One region of the Clostridioides sp. LIBA-7602 genome, then DNA from elsewhere that is predicted to be linked to it. Evidence: riboswitches for the same ligand, from Rfam matches in the RefSeq annotation. Region 1 holds a riboswitch; each other region holds the start of a gene.

What was found. Region 1 has a riboswitch for S-adenosylmethionine ahead of ACTG45_RS07755 (methionine ABC transporter ATP-binding protein). Riboswitches for the same ligand answer to the same signal wherever they lie in the genome.
Region 2: linked by a shared signal. The riboswitch ahead of metK (methionine adenosyltransferase) and the one ahead of ACTG45_RS07755 (methionine ABC transporter ATP-binding protein) in region 1 are both predicted to bind S-adenosylmethionine.
Region 3: linked by a shared signal. The riboswitch ahead of ACTG45_RS06030 (homoserine dehydrogenase) and the one ahead of ACTG45_RS07755 (methionine ABC transporter ATP-binding protein) in region 1 are both predicted to bind S-adenosylmethionine.
Region 4: linked by a shared signal. The riboswitch ahead of ACTG45_RS09560 (O-acetylhomoserine aminocarboxypropyltransferase/cysteine synthase family protein) and the one ahead of ACTG45_RS07755 (methionine ABC transporter ATP-binding protein) in region 1 are both predicted to bind S-adenosylmethionine.

What each region holds. Positions count from the first base shown of each region.
Region 1 covers NZ_CP196991.1:1,614,978-1,619,131, forward strand. Annotated here, with positions in the region: gene ACTG45_RS07740 (hypothetical protein) at 66-665, shown strand; gene ACTG45_RS07745 (DUF4097 family beta strand repeat-containing protein) at 871-1,200, opposite strand; gene ACTG45_RS07750 (hypothetical protein) at 1,282-1,449, shown strand; SAM riboswitch class I at 1,624-1,730, shown strand; gene ACTG45_RS07755 (methionine ABC transporter ATP-binding protein) at 1,848-2,813, shown strand; gene ACTG45_RS07760 (methionine ABC transporter permease) at 2,806-3,462, shown strand; gene ACTG45_RS07765 (MetQ/NlpA family ABC transporter substrate-binding protein) at 3,499-4,154, shown strand, end outside.
Region 2 covers NZ_CP196991.1:176,722-180,875, forward strand. Annotated here, with positions in the region: gene mreB (rod shape-determining protein MreB) at 60-1,079, shown strand; gene fabZ (3-hydroxyacyl-ACP dehydratase FabZ) at 1,095-1,523, shown strand; gene yyaC (spore protease YyaC) at 1,634-2,143, opposite strand; SAM riboswitch class I at 2,332-2,435, shown strand; gene metK (methionine adenosyltransferase) at 2,572-3,765, shown strand; gene ACTG45_RS01215 (YkvI family membrane protein) at 4,084-4,154, shown strand, end outside.
Region 3 covers NZ_CP196991.1:1,251,127-1,255,280, reverse strand. Annotated here, with positions in the region: gene ACTG45_RS06030 (homoserine dehydrogenase) at 1-1,072, opposite strand, end outside; SAM riboswitch class I at 1,175-1,281, opposite strand; gene ACTG45_RS06025 (YhbY family RNA-binding protein) at 1,373-1,741, opposite strand; gene obgE (GTPase ObgE) at 1,771-3,048, opposite strand; gene rpmA (50S ribosomal protein L27) at 3,159-3,449, opposite strand; gene ACTG45_RS06010 (ribosomal-processing cysteine protease Prp) at 3,463-3,780, opposite strand; gene rplU (50S ribosomal protein L21) at 3,795-4,106, opposite strand.
Region 4 covers NZ_CP196991.1:2,003,569-2,007,722, forward strand. Annotated here, with positions in the region: gene ACTG45_RS09555 (cation-translocating P-type ATPase) at 1-1,960, shown strand, start outside; SAM riboswitch class I at 2,014-2,116, shown strand; gene ACTG45_RS09560 (O-acetylhomoserine aminocarboxypropyltransferase/cysteine synthase family protein) at 2,224-3,489, shown strand; gene ACTG45_RS09565 (homoserine O-succinyltransferase) at 3,511-4,154, shown strand, end outside.

The sequences.
Region 1 (4,154 bases):
ACTAAATTAAGAAAGAAATATATTAAATTTTTTTGTAATACAAAACATCTAGGAGGATAATAAAAATGAAATTAAAAAGAACTTTATTTGTAGGACTAGCGTTAGTATTAGCTATAGGAATGACTGCATGTACTAAAAAAACAGAAGAACCAAGTGAGAATGCAGGAAAAAATCCCAATGAATCAGTAAATAACAATGAAGGTTATATGAATTATTATTCAACAAGTTATAACGATTATATAGCAGGTTTAAATAGATACTCTATTTATGATACTCCAGAAAGCATAAACAATCAGTTTAAGGATAAAGAATATCCAGGAAATGAAAAATACTTAAATGATGTAAAGGCTGCATATAAAGATAGTAGAGATAAAATACAATCATTTGTAACATCTCTTAAAAAAGATGGTAAAACAGAAGATACAGAATTAAAGAAAATGAATGATGAATTAATAACTGAAGGTGAAAGATTAGTAAAAGATATAGATGAAAGAATAAAAAAATTAGACAATGTATCTGATGAAGATATGAAAAAAGGTCAAAATGACTTTATGAAACTAGTTCATGGAACAGAAGATGTTGGGAATGATATAGGTAGTGGTTTTAGAAAAATGATAAAAGATATGAATGATAGACTAGGAATAACAGGAAATAATAAAAAATAATATAACAAATACCTAATTATAAAATGAAAAAGTTTTAAAACATATAGAAGCCCTGAAGATATTATCTTTCTTGGGCTTCGTATTTTTTTATATCAAAATCCAATACAATAATTAAGTCGAATATCTTAATTCCTCAATAATATTAGCAAATTGGTATGATATCTAAGAAGACATTGATATTTTTCATCATAAAATATAAGCACTATCATTTTGTAACCTTAATATTTCCAATCTTGCTTTCAACATTAATTTCTATATTAGGATGACTACGAATTCTACATTTTGCTGTCTTTTTCTCAATAATAATATATTTTTGAAAATTGATTGGAATTAAGCTATTTTTTGTTTTTGCTATAAATTCTAACTCTAAATCTTTAGGAAGTATAATATTAATCTTGTCATTTTTATTAAAGAATGAAAGATTATTAATTACTTTAGTATATTCGATATTTAAATTACCAGAATTATTGGATTTATAATTTCCTGAACCAACAGCAGATTTTATATCCACATTCCCACTAGTGGAAGTATATATAACATTTCCATATAGTTTGTCACAAGTGACATTGCCACTGAACGTTTAAAAGAATTTTTACTGGCAAGAGGGTTAAAAGTTTTGTCTAATCGTGGTTATATAGATATGCATATACCAAAATATACTCTGAATTGGGGAGCTGAGTATTTGTTGTCTTTTGCAAAAAATACTACAATAATAGAATATGTGCAACTTAAATCTTTAATAAAGTCTAAGGTGTTAGAGTTATGTAATCATCATTGCCTTTAAGTCATTTGAAAATACAGGGGTTTGTAAGCTATAAAATCAATAAAAAATAGATATTTATTTTTCACTAAAAGTAATAAAAAATAAGAAATTTAAATAAATTCATTGACAAATATTATTAATGAATATATCATATATAACATAGCAACAAATGATAATCAAATTAAATTAAATAACGTCTTATCAAGAGTGGTGGAGGGACTGGCCCTTTGAAACCCGGCAACCAGTATATTTTATATACATTGGTGCTAAATCCTGCAACTAATATAGTTGATAGATGAGTATAAATAGCTTTCTAAGCCTGAGTTTATACTCAGGCTTTTATTTTGTTAGATACAAATTAAAAGACATAAGCTAGGATAAACATAAAAACTGAGCAGAATATATGGGGAGGAAATTTTATGATTAGCATAAAAAATGTTAATAAGTATTATGGAAAGATTCAAGTGCTTAAAGATGTAAATATTGAAATAGAATCTGGAGAAATTTTTGGAATAATAGGTCATAGTGGTGCAGGTAAATCAACACTACTTAGATGCATAAATGGACTGGAAGAATATCAAGAAGGTAATGTACTTGTTTCTGATAAGGAAGTAAAGTCATTAAATGAAAAGCAGATGAGAGATTTAAGAAAAGAGTTAGGTATGATTTTTCAACACTTTTCATTACTTGAGAGAAGAACTGTATTTGATAATGTAGCATTGCCATTAGAATGTTTTGGATATACAAAATCAGAAATCAAGAAAAGAGTTTTAGAGTTATTAGAAGTAGTTGGAATATCTGAAAAGAAAAATGATAAACCTAGAAATCTAAGTGGTGGTCAAAAACAGAGAGTTGCAATTGCTAGAGCTTTGGCACTAAATCCACAAGTACTTCTTTGTGACGAAGCAACTTCAGCATTAGACCCAAATACTACAAAATCAATTCTTTCATTACTTGAAGATATAAATAAAAAACTAGGAATAACAATAATAGTTGTAACTCATCAAATGGAAGTTATAAAACAGATTTGTGGAAGAGTAGCAATAATGGAAAATGGAGAAGTTTTAGAGGTGGGAGATACAGAAGAAATTTTCTTAAGAAATACTAAAGGACTTAGAAAATTAATCGGTGAAGAAAGTATAATCTTACCAAAGGGAACAAATATAAAGATACTATTCCCTAAAGATATTTCTAATGAAGCTATTATTACAACTATGGCAAGAGAACTAAATATAGATGTTTCTATAATATTCGGTAAATTAGAGCAATTCAAAGAAGATATTTTAGGCTCACTTATCATAAATGTTTCAGATAAAAGTGGAGAACAAGTAAAACAATATCTAACTAGTAAGGGCATAAGATGGGAGGAAATGATAAATGAATAGTTTAATCGACTTTTTGACAACACTATTTCCAAATGCATTGTTACAAACTTTGTATATGGTTATAATACCAACTATAGTGGCAACAATATTAGGATTTATACTAGCAATCATATTAGTGGTTACAAAACCAGATGGATTAAAACCAAATAGCACAATAAATAGTGCTTTAGGGTTTATAGTAAATATATTTAGAAGTTTCCCATTCATGATACTTATAGTTGCAATGATTCCAATAACTAGATTAATCGTTGGAACAAGTATAGGAGAAACTGCTGCAATAGTGCCTATAACTATTGGTGCAGCACCATTTATCGCTAGAATTATAGAAAGTTCACTAAATGAAGTTGATAAAGGATTGATAGAAGCTGCAAGATCTTTTGGAGCTACAAAGAGACAAATAGTATTTAAAGTTATGATAAAGGAAGCCATGCCTTCAATAGTATCTGGAATTACATTATCAATAATATCTATACTTGGATATACAGCTATGGCAGGTGCAGTAGGAGCTGGAGGATTAGGTAATATAGCACTTATTTATGGATATCAAAGATTTGATACAGCAGTAATGGTGTATACAGTAATAGCACTTGTAATATTAGTTCAGATAATACAAGGTATAGGAAATCTAGCTTACAAGAAACTAAAATAACTTAATCATAAACATTTTAAAGAGGGGGAGTAAAAAATGAAATTAAAAAAATTATTATCAGTAGCATTGGTATCAGCAATAGCAATATCAGCAGTAGGTTGTTCAAACAAAGAGGATAAGAAAATACTAGTAGGAGCTTCATCAAATCCACATGCAAAGATATTGGAAGTTGCAAAGCCATTATTAAAAGAAAAAGGATATGATTTAGAAGTAAAAATATTTGATGACTATGTACTTCCAAATACAGCTTTAGATGAAGGTTCTTTGGATGCTAACTTCTTTCAACATATTCCATTTTTAGAAGAAACTGTGAAGGAGAAAGAATATAAACTTACGTATACATCTAAAGTTCACATAGAGCCAATGGGATTCTATTCAGAAAAAGTTAAGTCATTAGATGAAATAAAAGATGGAGCAGTTATAGCTGTGCCAAATGATGCAACTAATGGAGCTAGAGCACTTAAATTATTAGCAAAAAGTAAATTAATAGAAGTAAAAGATGGAGAGCTTATAACTAAAAAAGACATAACTAAAAATCCTAAAAATATACAAATAAAAGAAATGAATGCAGAACAATTACCAACAGTATTAAAAGATGTTGATGGAGCAGTTATAAATTCCAATTATGCTTTAACAGCTAACTTAAATCCTACTAAAGATGCTATAGTAATAGAATCAAGCGATTCTCCATA
Region 2 (4,154 bases), 1.4 Mb from region 1:
TAGGAGTATTAAAATAGACTTATAATATAATCTAATATATAAATGAAGGAGTTGAAAAAATGGCTGGAGCTGATATAGGCATAGATTTAGGTACTGCAAATGTACTTGTTTATGTTAGTGGTAAGGGAATCGTTTTAGAAGAACCATCTGTTGTAGCAATAGATAATAGGACAGATTCTGTTTTAGCTGTGGGAGAAGAAGCTAAAAAAATGATAGGAAGAACACCAAGTAATATAGTTGCTATAAGACCTTTAAGAGATGGTGTAATTTCTGATTATGATGTAACTGAAAAGATGTTAAAATCTTTTATAGATAAGATAGTTGATAAAAAAGGATTTGGAAGATTCTTCATGCCAAGGATTATGGTATGTGTACCAACGGGTGTCACAGAAGTAGAAAAAAGAGCAGTAGAGGATGCTACTAGACAAGCCGGAGCTAGAGAAGTATATATCATAGAAGAACCAATAGCAGCAGCCATAGGGGCTGGAGTAGACATATCACAGCCTAATGGGAATATGATTATAGATATTGGTGGTGGGACTGTAGACATAGCCGTAATATCTCTAGGAGGAGCTGTTGTAAGTGAATCTATAAAAGTTGGTGGGGATAGATTTGATGATTCTATAGTTAAGTATATGAAAAAACAACACAACCTTCTTATAGGAGAAAGAACAGCAGAGAAAATCAAATTTGAAATTGGTTCTGCATTTAAGAGAGAAGAAGAAAAATATATGAAGATAACAGGAAGAAACTTAATTACAGGACTTCCTAGTTCTATAACTATAAATTCAACAGAAATGCTAGAAGCTCTTAGAGAATGTGTTGAGCAAATAGTAGTTGCCACTCATGCTGTTTTAGAAAAAACACCTCCTGAGTTAGCAGCAGACATAGGAGATGTTGGTATAATAATGACTGGCGGAGGTTCATTATTATATGGATTAGATAAAATAATAGAACAGAGAACAGGGATAACTGTTACAATAGCAGAGGAGCCATTGTCTTGTGTTGCAAAAGGTACAGGAATAGCTTTGGGTTCAATAGACTTACTTGAAACAGGTGGGTCTTTTAGAAGAAAATAATTAGGAGAGTTTATAATGCTAAATATAGATGAAATAAAAAAATTAATACCACATAGATATCCATTTTTATTGGTGGACAAGATTACAGAACTAGAAGTTGGAAAAAGAGCTGTTGGTATAAAAAATGTAACAGTTAACGAGCCATTTTTTCAAGGTCACTTTCCAGAATATCCATTAATGCCAGGAGTTTTGATAGTAGAGGCTTTGGCACAAGTGTGTGGAGTTGCAATGATGTCTGTAGAGGAAAATAAAGGAAAATTAGGTGTATTTGCAGGTATAGATAAAGTTAGAATTAAGAGAGAAGTAAGACCAGGAGATACATTAACTATGGAAGTTGAAATGACAACTCTTAGAAGAAATATAGCTAAGGCAGATGCTAAAGCATATGTTGGTGAAGAGCTTGTCTGTAAAGGTGAATTAATGTTTGCTTTGGTTGAAAAGTAAAAACTAACAACATAAGAGTAAAAAGGTAGATAATTTGGAGTATTTAATCAGATACTCTAAAATATCTACCTTTTTATATAAAGAATTTTATCGGTTACTTCACATTGGACTTAGGTGGATACTAATAAAGCTAAAGCTATTGTTTCAGCTAAGTCCAATATAAAGCTAAGACGTATATTATTAAATGAAAGTCTATTGTTTTCATCAATTTTATCTACAATTCCCACTATAGAATAATTTCCTATTTGAGGTAGTTTTTTGCCAACACCTTTTCCGGGCAGGATAGGTCCTTCTCTAATTTGTATATTACCTATGTTACTCTGCGACCCCAAGCAAGCATCTATAGCCAAGAAGTTACCTTGCATATGTGTATTTTTTATAGTATCTAAAGACTCATATATGTTTAAGGCGTGAATAGGGTTATCTAGTGTACCGTAAACGGGGTATTTAAATTTACTGTTCTTAAGTATTGTTCCAACTAAAGGGCCTAAAGTATCACCTATAGCCCTGTCTGTTCCTATGCAAACAACAATCGTATTTTCATTAATTATAGTTTTTAGAACTGAACTTAGCATCTGTATAACATCATCATCGCTGTAATTTACTTTAGCTAAATACAATAGGAACACCCCCTTCAAAAAAATATATGAATAAAAAACAGTAAAAAGACCTAACTTTAAATTTCAGATAGAGATAATATTTTATTTGTCTTACAAAAAAAGGTATGGGAAAAATATGACTAAAAATCTTGACAAAATTTTAAAAAAATAGTAAGCTAGTAAAGTAAAACAAAACTTAAATCTTGATTACCTTATCAAGAGCGGCTGAGGGATAGGCCCTGTGAAGCCCAGCAACCACCCAAATGGGAAAAGGTGCTAATTCCTACAAGACAAAAGTCTTGAAAGATGAGGTCAGTTAATTAGTATACAATTACGATTATTAACCTCTTCTTATAAAGGAGAGGTTTTTTATTTTGAGTAAAATTTCTAAAATTAAAAATAAGGTAAAACCTATAATAAAAATTAAGAATGTATAAGGGGGAATAAAAATGGCAAGACATTTATTTACGTCAGAATCAGTTACAGAAGGACATCCTGATAAGATATGTGACCAAATATCAGATTCAATATTAGATGCATTATTAGAAAAAGACCCACAATCTAGAGTAGCTTGTGAAACTACAGTTACAACTGGATTAGTTTTAGTAGCAGGAGAAATAAGTACATCTGCTTATGTAGATATTCCTAAACTGGTAAGAGAAACAGTAAGAGAGATTGGATATACAAGAGCAAAATATGGATTTGACTGTGATACTTGTGCAGTTATAACTTCTATAGATGAGCAATCTGGAGATATAGCTATGGGAGTTGATGAAGGTCTAGAAAGCAAGACTGGAGAAGAGATAGAAGAAGAAATAGAAAAAGTTGGAGCTGGAGACCAAGGTATAATGTTTGGATTTGCATGCAATGAGACTCCAGAATTAATGCCACTTCCAATATCTTTGGCTCATAAATTATCAAGAAGACTTACAGAAGTTAGAAAGACAGGTTTAGTTGATTATTTAAGACCAGATGGAAAAACTCAAGTTACTGTTGAATATGAAGGAAATAAAGCTGTAAGAGTACATACAGTTCTTATATCAGCTCAACATTGTGAAACAGTATCAAATGATAAAATAAGAGAAGATATAATTAATCATGTTATTAAAGAGGTTATACCAGCTGAATTACTTGATGAAGAAACTAAAATTTATATAAATCCAACAGGAAGATTTGTTATAGGAGGACCTCAAGGAGATACAGGTCTTACAGGAAGAAAAATAATAATAGATACTTATGGTGGATATTCTAGACATGGTGGAGGAGCTTTCTCAGGAAAAGACCCTACAAAAGTTGATAGATCTGCTGCTTATGCAGCTAGATATGTTGCGAAAAATATTGTTGCAGCTGGCCTTGCAGATAAATGTGAGATAGAACTTGCATATGCTATAGGTATAGCTAGACCACTGTCTATATTTATAGATACTTTTGGGACAGGTAAAGTTTCAGAAGAAAAACTTGTTGAATTAGTAAATAAACACTTTGATTTAAGACCAGGAGCTATAATAAGAGACTTAGATTTAAGAAAGCCACTTTACAAAAAAGTTGCTGCTTATGGTCACTTTGGTAGAACTGATATAGATTTACCTTGGGAAAAAATTGACAAAGTTGAGCAATTAAGAAAAGATGCTCTAGGTGAATAATTTTTAACTAAGAGACTGTTAGAATGTAATTTTAAGATTACTTTCTAACAGTTTTTTTATTGTAGATTAAATATTTTTAATAAATGTAAATTTCTCATCATATAATAAACAAACAGTATTTAATTAGATTAGTGTATTTTGTTTTATAATATTATGGCAAATTGATACATATTATAGGATATATGTTAAAAACTGGTTAAGAATGTGTTAACTACTGTTAAATTATTAAAAATATATTGAAATATCACAATAATACGTCTAATATAATCTTAATAAACTTACACTTAAAAAATTATTTTAATTAGGGGGGAGTAATGTATGTCAGGCAAGATAAATGTTAAAACTGTTATAAGTTTTGCTGGAGCTTATGTGGCTACTGTAATAGGCTC
Region 3 (4,154 bases), 360 kb from region 1:
CATAGCTATCCACATATTTATCTAAACATTTTAAAATTCCATCTTTATCATATCCATCAAATCTAACTACAGCACTACATTCATCTTCTATAAGTCCACTTAAATCCAACTTTCCTTTTGAGAAAGATTTTATATTTGCATTTCTATTATCTATTATATCTATAATATCAGCATAGACAGCACTACCTGTTGCACCTCTTCCAGCTCCTTTACCCACAAAAGAAAGTTCACCTACTGAATCACCTACTAGAATCACTACATTAAACTCATTATCTATTTTTGAAAGCATATTATCATTATCAACCAATGCTGGTCTAACAAACCCACTTACTTCTCCTGATTCATACTTACTTCTAGCAACTAATTTTATCTTACAATTTAATTTTTTTGCGTATTCTATATCTTTTTCATCTATTGAAGTTATTCCTTCTAATAATAAATCTTTCCAATATACTATTTTTCCATAAGATAAAGTAGATAATATAGATAGTTTTCTAGCACTATCATATCCTAAAACATCTGCATCTGGGTTAACTTCTGCAAATCCCAATTCTTGTGCTTGTTTTAAAGCTACATCATACGGTAGATTTTCATCATACATCTTTGATAATATAAAATTACAAGTTCCATTCAAAATAGCATTTATACTCTTTATATTATTACCTTCTAATGATTCTATCAATGGCTTTAAAACTGGAATACCACCTGCTACAGATGCTTCAAATTTAATGCTAACATCATTTAAATTGGCTAATTCTATAAGGTCGCTACCTCTCTCTGCAAGCAAGTCTTTATTGGCTGTTACTACATGTATTTTTTTATTTAATGCTCTTGTTACATAATCAAAAGCTGGATTCAATCCTCCAATTACTTCAACTAGTATATCAATATCCTTATCAAATATATCTTCTATATCTGTTGTTATCTTATCAAAATACTTTTTAGACTTATGTTTCTCTTTATTTTTAACTAAAATTCCAACTATTTCTATATCTCTTTTTGAAGTATTATTTTCTATTAAATCAATTAATCCACTTCCTACTGTTCCATACCCTAATATTGCTATCTTCACTGTTACATACCCCCATCATTTTGATTATATTAAATTATTTATATGTATAAATATACTAATTAAAAAAGCTTGAGTATAAACTCAAGCCATATGACGGGTTTATACTCATCTTTCAGCATAACTGCTGCAGGATTTAGCACCAATGTATAATAAAATATACTGGTTGCCGGGCTTCATAGGGCCAGTCCCTCTGCCTCTCTTGATAAGATTGCTAATTTAAATTTATGTTTAATAGTATAATACAATTTTTGCCAATTGTCACTATTTTTTTAACTTATTTTACTAAAAGAATATATACTATTATCTAGCTGCTCTTTTAGTTGGTTTACCTTTTTTTGTAACATTATTATTTTTAACCTTGGCTTTTGCCTGTTCATGTCCTGGGAAAAGTATCTTAGGTTCCTCAACATTTCTCTTATAAATAGTAAATTTAAAACCAATAGCTTGCACAAATTCAGCTCTTAAAGCTTCACATACTGCATTAGCAGTTTCTTTAGCATCAAGACCTGCATTTTCTAGTATAGTAACTTTTACTAATTCTCTAACTCTTAACATATCATCTAATTGCTCTAAGAAACTTTCTGTGACACCTTCTTTACCAATTTGTGTAGTAGGTTTTAAAGTATTTGCCAAAGATCTTAAATACGCTCTTTGTTTTCCTTTTAACATATCCTCACCTCTATAATCCTATACTAAAATTAATTGTAAAATTCAAATTCCAATTCGTAAATTCTAACTACATCTCCATCCTCTATTCCCATTTCTCTAAGTCTATCAAACACACCTTGACTTTCCATAGCTTTTTGGAAATATTGAAGAGATTCCATATCATCAAAATTTACAGAATACATTATTCTTCTAAGTGCTTTACCTGTAACTACATACACACCATCTTCAATATCTATACTCAATTCTTCTTCAGTACCAATATCAAGTTCTGGTCTGTACATTTCTTCTTCTGAAACTAGTTCCACATCTTCTACTTCTTTTAAAAGTTTAGAGACATAGGCTATTACATCATCTATTCCTTGACGAGTTGCTGCAGATATTTTAAATACTGTATATCCTCTGCCTTCTAACTCATTCTTAAATGTATCAAACTTACTTTCATCTTCTAGTATATCAAACTTATTTGCAACAACAACTTGTGGTCTCTTTGAAAGCTTTTCATTGTACAATCTAAGTTCGTCATTTATCTTGTCAAAATCTTCAATAGGGTCTCTACCCTCTAGTCCAGATATATCTACAATATGTATCAATACCTTTGTTCTCTCTACATGTCTTAGGAATTCATGCCCTAATCCTATACCTTCAGAAGCACCCTCTATAATTCCAGGTATGTCTGCAAGTACAAAACTATCTCCAAACTTAGTTTGAACGACACCTAGATTTGGTGTTAGTGTTGTAAAATGATAGTTTGCAATTTTGGGTTTAGCCTTAGTTACCACTGATAGAAATGTTGATTTACCTACATTAGGAAATCCTAAAAGACCTACATCTGCTATCATTTTAAGTTCAAGAGTTACCCATCTTTCTTCTCCATCTGTACCAGATTTTGCAAAAGCTGGAGCTTGTCTTACTGCATTTGCAAAGTGTTGGTTACCTTTACCACCTATACCACCTTTTGCAACTACAGCTATATCTCCTTCTTTCTTTAAATCTGCCAATACAAGACCTGTAGCCTCATCTCTTATTACTGTACCTGCTGGTACTTTTAATACTAGGTTCTCTCCATTTTTACCAGCTCTTTTACCTTTGCTTCCGTCGCCACCATTTTGAGCTTGATATTTTTTTTGGTACTTAAAGTCCATTAGAGTTCTAAGACCCAAATCAACTTCAAATATGATGCTTGCTCCACGACCACCATCTCCGCCATCTGGTCCACCAGCTGGAACATATTTTTCTCTTCTAAATGCTACCGAACCATTTCCACCATTTCCAGCCTTAACAAATATTCTTGCCTTATCTATAAACAAATTCTTCACCTACTTAATTAAAAACTTTTAATTAGCATTACCAAAAACACTATTATAAATTCATCAGTACTATAAGAAAAAGGAGTGCCTCAACACTCCTTTTATGTATATTACTCAGCTATTGCTACTGGATATATACTAACTTTTTTTCTCTTCTTGTCTTTTCTTTCGAATTTAACAGTACCATCAACTAATGCAAATAAAGTATCATCGCTACCTTTTCCAACATTAGTTCCTGGATGTATTTTAGTTCCTCTTTGTCTAACTATTATACTTCCAGCAGTTACTAATTGCCCATCGAATCTCTTAACACCTAATCTTTTAGATATAGAATCTCTACCATTTTTAGAAGAACCTACCCCTTTTTTAGATGCTAATAATTGTAAATTCATGTTTAACATATGGAGTCACCCCCTACTTTTTTAAAATTTTTATATTTTTTGGGTATTCCCGTTTAATTTCTTCAACCGCTAATTGAAAGTGATTTAGTAATAATTGTGCATCTTTTATATGTATATCTTTAACTATACATTCTATATGACCTTCTTCTCCTACTACTTTTTCAAATTCAATCTTTTGTAATTTGTCTAAAGAATTTATAACTGCAATAGCATTAGATGTAACTGCAGCACACACTATATCATAGCCTATTTCAGCAAAATCAGCATGTCCCTTTAAACAAAAACCTTGTATCAAGAAATCATCATTATAATAATATTTTACTTTTATCATAACTTAACCAACAACTAAGCGTTTATTTTTTCTACAACTATCTTAGTGTATGATTGACGATGTCCTTGTTTTCTTCTGTAATCTTTTTTTGCTTTATACTTGAAAACTATAACTTTCTTAGCCTTACCTTGTTCAACAACTTTAGCTTGAACAGATGCTCCTTCTACTACTGGAGAACCTAATTTTAATTCTCCATCTTTAGAGCAAGCTAATACTTCGTTTAAAGTAACAACATCACCTGCGTTAGCTTCTAATTTTTCAACGAATAATACATCACCTTCAGAAACTTTATATTGCTTCCCACCAGTCTTTACTATAGCGTACATTAAATACACCTCCTCGGCCTCAAACTCGCCAGTACAAGGTACTTCATT
Region 4 (4,154 bases), 390 kb from region 1:
TGATTTTGATACTCCTATAAAACGTAAACTTAATACTGTTGGAAAGACATTAAGTGTCATAGGTATTATTGTATGCGTTGTTATATTTGCAATAGGTGCATTTTATCAGAGACCTCTCTTGCCAATGTTTATGATTGCAATTTCCCTTGCCATATCAATTATTCCAGAGGGATTACCTGCAACAGCTACTATTGTAATGGCTTTAGGCGTACAACGTATGGCTAAAAGAAATGCTTTAATTAGAAAATTACCTGCTGTTGAAACATTAGGAGGAGCTACAGTAATATGTTGCGATAAAACTGGTACATTAACTTTAAATAAGATGACTGTTACACATATTGCTGTAAATGGAGATTTTGAGTCTGGAAAAATTACATCAATAGACACTGCATCTAAAAAACATCCACTAGTATATAAAGAAATTGTTTATGCTGGTGCACTTTGTAATGATGCGTGTATTAATCCAGATAAAACAGATGAAATATTAGGTGACCCAACAGAGGGTGCATTAATTTTTATGGCCAACAAATTTGGAATAGATCAAGAAGCTCTTGAAGAAGAATATCCACGTGTATTTGAACAGCCTTTTGATTCTGATAGAAAATGTATGACAACTGTTCATAATATAGATGGAAAGATTACTGCTTATACTAAAGGTGCAGTAGATGAAATTCTTGACTTATGTACTAAAATATTAACATCAAAAGGTGAAAGAAATATTACTGAAGTGGATAAAAAGAATATACACGAATTATGTCTTACTATGTCTAAAGATGCATTGCGTGTACTTGGTTTTGCGAAGCGTGAGATTTCATCTATACCAAAAGAAGATAATGAAAACATAGAATATGATTTGACATTTATAGGTATGGTTGGTATGATTGACCCTCCAAGAACTGAGGTAATTGATGCAGTAAATACTTGTAAAGAAGCAGGTATAAGAACCATAATGATAACAGGTGACCATAAAGTTACTGCCACAACAATAGCTCATGAATTAGGAATATGGAATGAAGGAAATACTGTTATATCTGGTGATGAACTTGATAATTTAAGTGATGATGAACTAGATGAAGCTGTTAAAAAAGCTACAGTATTTGCACGTGTGTCCCCATTTGATAAACTTAGAATTATACAATCTCTAAAAAGAATTGGAGAAGTACCAGCAATGACTGGAGATGGAGTAAACGATTCTCCTGCCTTAAAATCTGCTGATATTGGTATAGCTATGGGTATAAGTGGTACAGACGTTGCAAAAAATTCTTCTGATATGATTTTAATGGATGATAGCTTTACAACGATTGCTTATGCAATAAAAGAAGGTAGACGTGTATATAGAAATATACAGAAAGTTATACAATTCTTACTTGTTGGTAATATAGCAGAGATACTTACATTGTTTGTTGCAATATTATTAAATTGGGATACTCCACTTCTAGCAGTTCATATTTTGTGGGTAAACCTTGCAACTGCTACACTTCCAGCCCTTGCGCTTGGAGTTGACCCACCAAGTAGAAATATAATGAAGCACCAACCAGTAAAATCAACTACCTTATTTGAAAAGAACCTTATACAAAGAGTAGCTACTCAAGGTATATTTGTGGCAATAATGACTATTTTAGCATATAAAATTGGTCTTAATATAGAAAATCATGCTGTAGGTCAAACAATGGCATTTTGTGTATTAGCATTTTCACAAATGTTAAGAGCTTTTAGCCAACGTTCAAATACAGATTCCATGTTTAACAAAAATAATGGTAAGAATCCATTTCTTTTAATTTCATTTTTAACTTCTGCGTTACTAATAGCAGTAATACTATTTGTACCTGTTTTTAGAAATGCATTCAATTTAACTATTTTAAATGGTTCAGAATGGCTTATAACAATTAGTTTAGCCATAATGTCTGTAGTTCAAGTAGAGGTTGGAAAATTTATTAAAAGAAAATTTTTAAAAAAATAGTTGACAAAATTAGGAAAAATATATAAGATATAAAACATAGAAAAATTAAATAAATCTTATCCAGAGAGGTGGAGGGACTGGCCCTATGAAACCCGGCAACCAGTATATTTATATACATTGGTGCTAAATCCTGCGGCGAAAGCTGAGAGATGAGTATAATTAAGCTTATACAGAGCCTGAGTTATATACTCAGGCTTTATTTATTTTAAATCTCATCTGATAAATAGTTTAATTTTTTACTAAAATCTAAGGGGGATACAAAAATGTATAATAAAGAGACAATATGTGTGCAAGGAAATTACAAACCAGGAAATGGAGAACCAAGAGTTTTACCTTTATATCAAAGTACAACTTTTAAATATAGTAGTATAGACCAACTTGCTGAACTATTTGACTTAAAAGTTGATGGACATATATATTCAAGAATAAGCAATCCTACTATTCAAGCTTTTGAAGAAAAGATAAGTCTACTAGAAGGAGGAGTATCTTCTGTGGCTGTGTCATCAGGTCAATCTGCAAATATGTTAGCAGTTTTAAATATATGTAAATCAGGAGATAGTATACTTTGTTCTTCAAAAGTATATGGAGGAACATTCAATTTATTAGGACCTAGTCTTAAAAAATTTGGAATAGATTTGATATCATTTGACTTAGACTCAAGTGAGGATGAAATAGTAGCACTTGCAAATGAAAACACTAAAGTTGTGTTTGCAGAAACACTTGCAAATCCAACTCTTGAAGTTATAGATTTTGAAAAAATAGCAAATGTAGCTAAGAGAGTGAATGTTCCATTTATAGTCGATAATTCACTAGCATCACCAGTGCTTTGTAATCCTCTAAAATATGGAGCAAACATAGTTACTCATTCTACTACAAAGTATTTAGATGGCCATGCTTCAAGTGTTGGAGGAATTATAGTAGATGGAGGAAACTTTAACTGGGATAATGGGAAGTTTCCAGAGTTGGTTGAACCAGACCCAACATATCATGGAATAAGTTATACTCAAAAATTTGGAAATGCTGCATATGCAACTAAGGCACGAGTTCAACTACTTAGAGATTATGGAAATTGTTTAAGTCCATTTAATGCATATCTTACTAATTTAAATGTTGAAACACTTCACCTTAGAATGGAGAGACATAGTGAAAATGCACTTAAAATAGCCAAATTTTTAGAAAAACACGAAAATGTAGATTGGATTAACTATCCAGGACTTGAAGATAACAAGTATTATGAGAATGCGAAAAAATATCTATCAAAAGGATGTAGTGGAGTTTTATCATTTGGAGTAAGAGGTGGGCTAGAAAATGCCAAGAAATTTGTGGAGAAATTACAGATAGCATCTTTAGTTACACATGTTTCAGATGTAAGAACATGCGTTATACATCCAGCTTCAACTACTCATAGACAATTAACAGAAGAACAATTGATTGCATCTGGAGTATTACCTTCACTAATAAGATTATCCGTTGGAATAGAAAATGTAGAGGATTTAATAGCTGATTTAAATCAAGCTTTAAATTTCTAAGAGAAAGAGAAGTGAAAAGATATGGCTTTAATACTACCAAAAGGATTACCTGTTATTAATAAATTATTGGATGAAGGAATAGATGTAATTTACAAAGAAGATTTTAATAAAGAATTAAAATATGAAAAAAGTATAGATACAAAGATAGCTATATTGAATTTAATGCCTATAAAGATGGATACAGAATTAGATTTACTTAGAAGGATAGACAAAACAGGATTCAATGTATCTGTGGAATTTATTAAAATCTCAACAAGAGAAAGTAAAAGAGTATGCAATGAATATGTTAAGGATTTTTATAAAACATTTGATGAAGCTAAAGAAGAGTACTTTGATGGCTTTATAATAACAGGAGCTCCAGTTGAACAAATGGAGTTTGAAGAAGTTGATTATTGGAATGAACTAGAAGAAATCATGGATTATTCTAAAAGAAAAACTAAATCTACATTATATATATGTTGGGCGGCTCAAGCAAGTCTTTACAAATACTACAATGTAAAAAAACTTCCATTAAGTCAAAAATGTTTTGGAGTATTTAAGCATAAAGTAGATAAAAATAGTAAAATAGTAGATGGATTTGAAAAAGAATTTTTTGCTCCACATTCAAGACATACTACTATAAATACTGAAGCTCTAAAAAATAATAAAGAATTGAGTATTGTAAG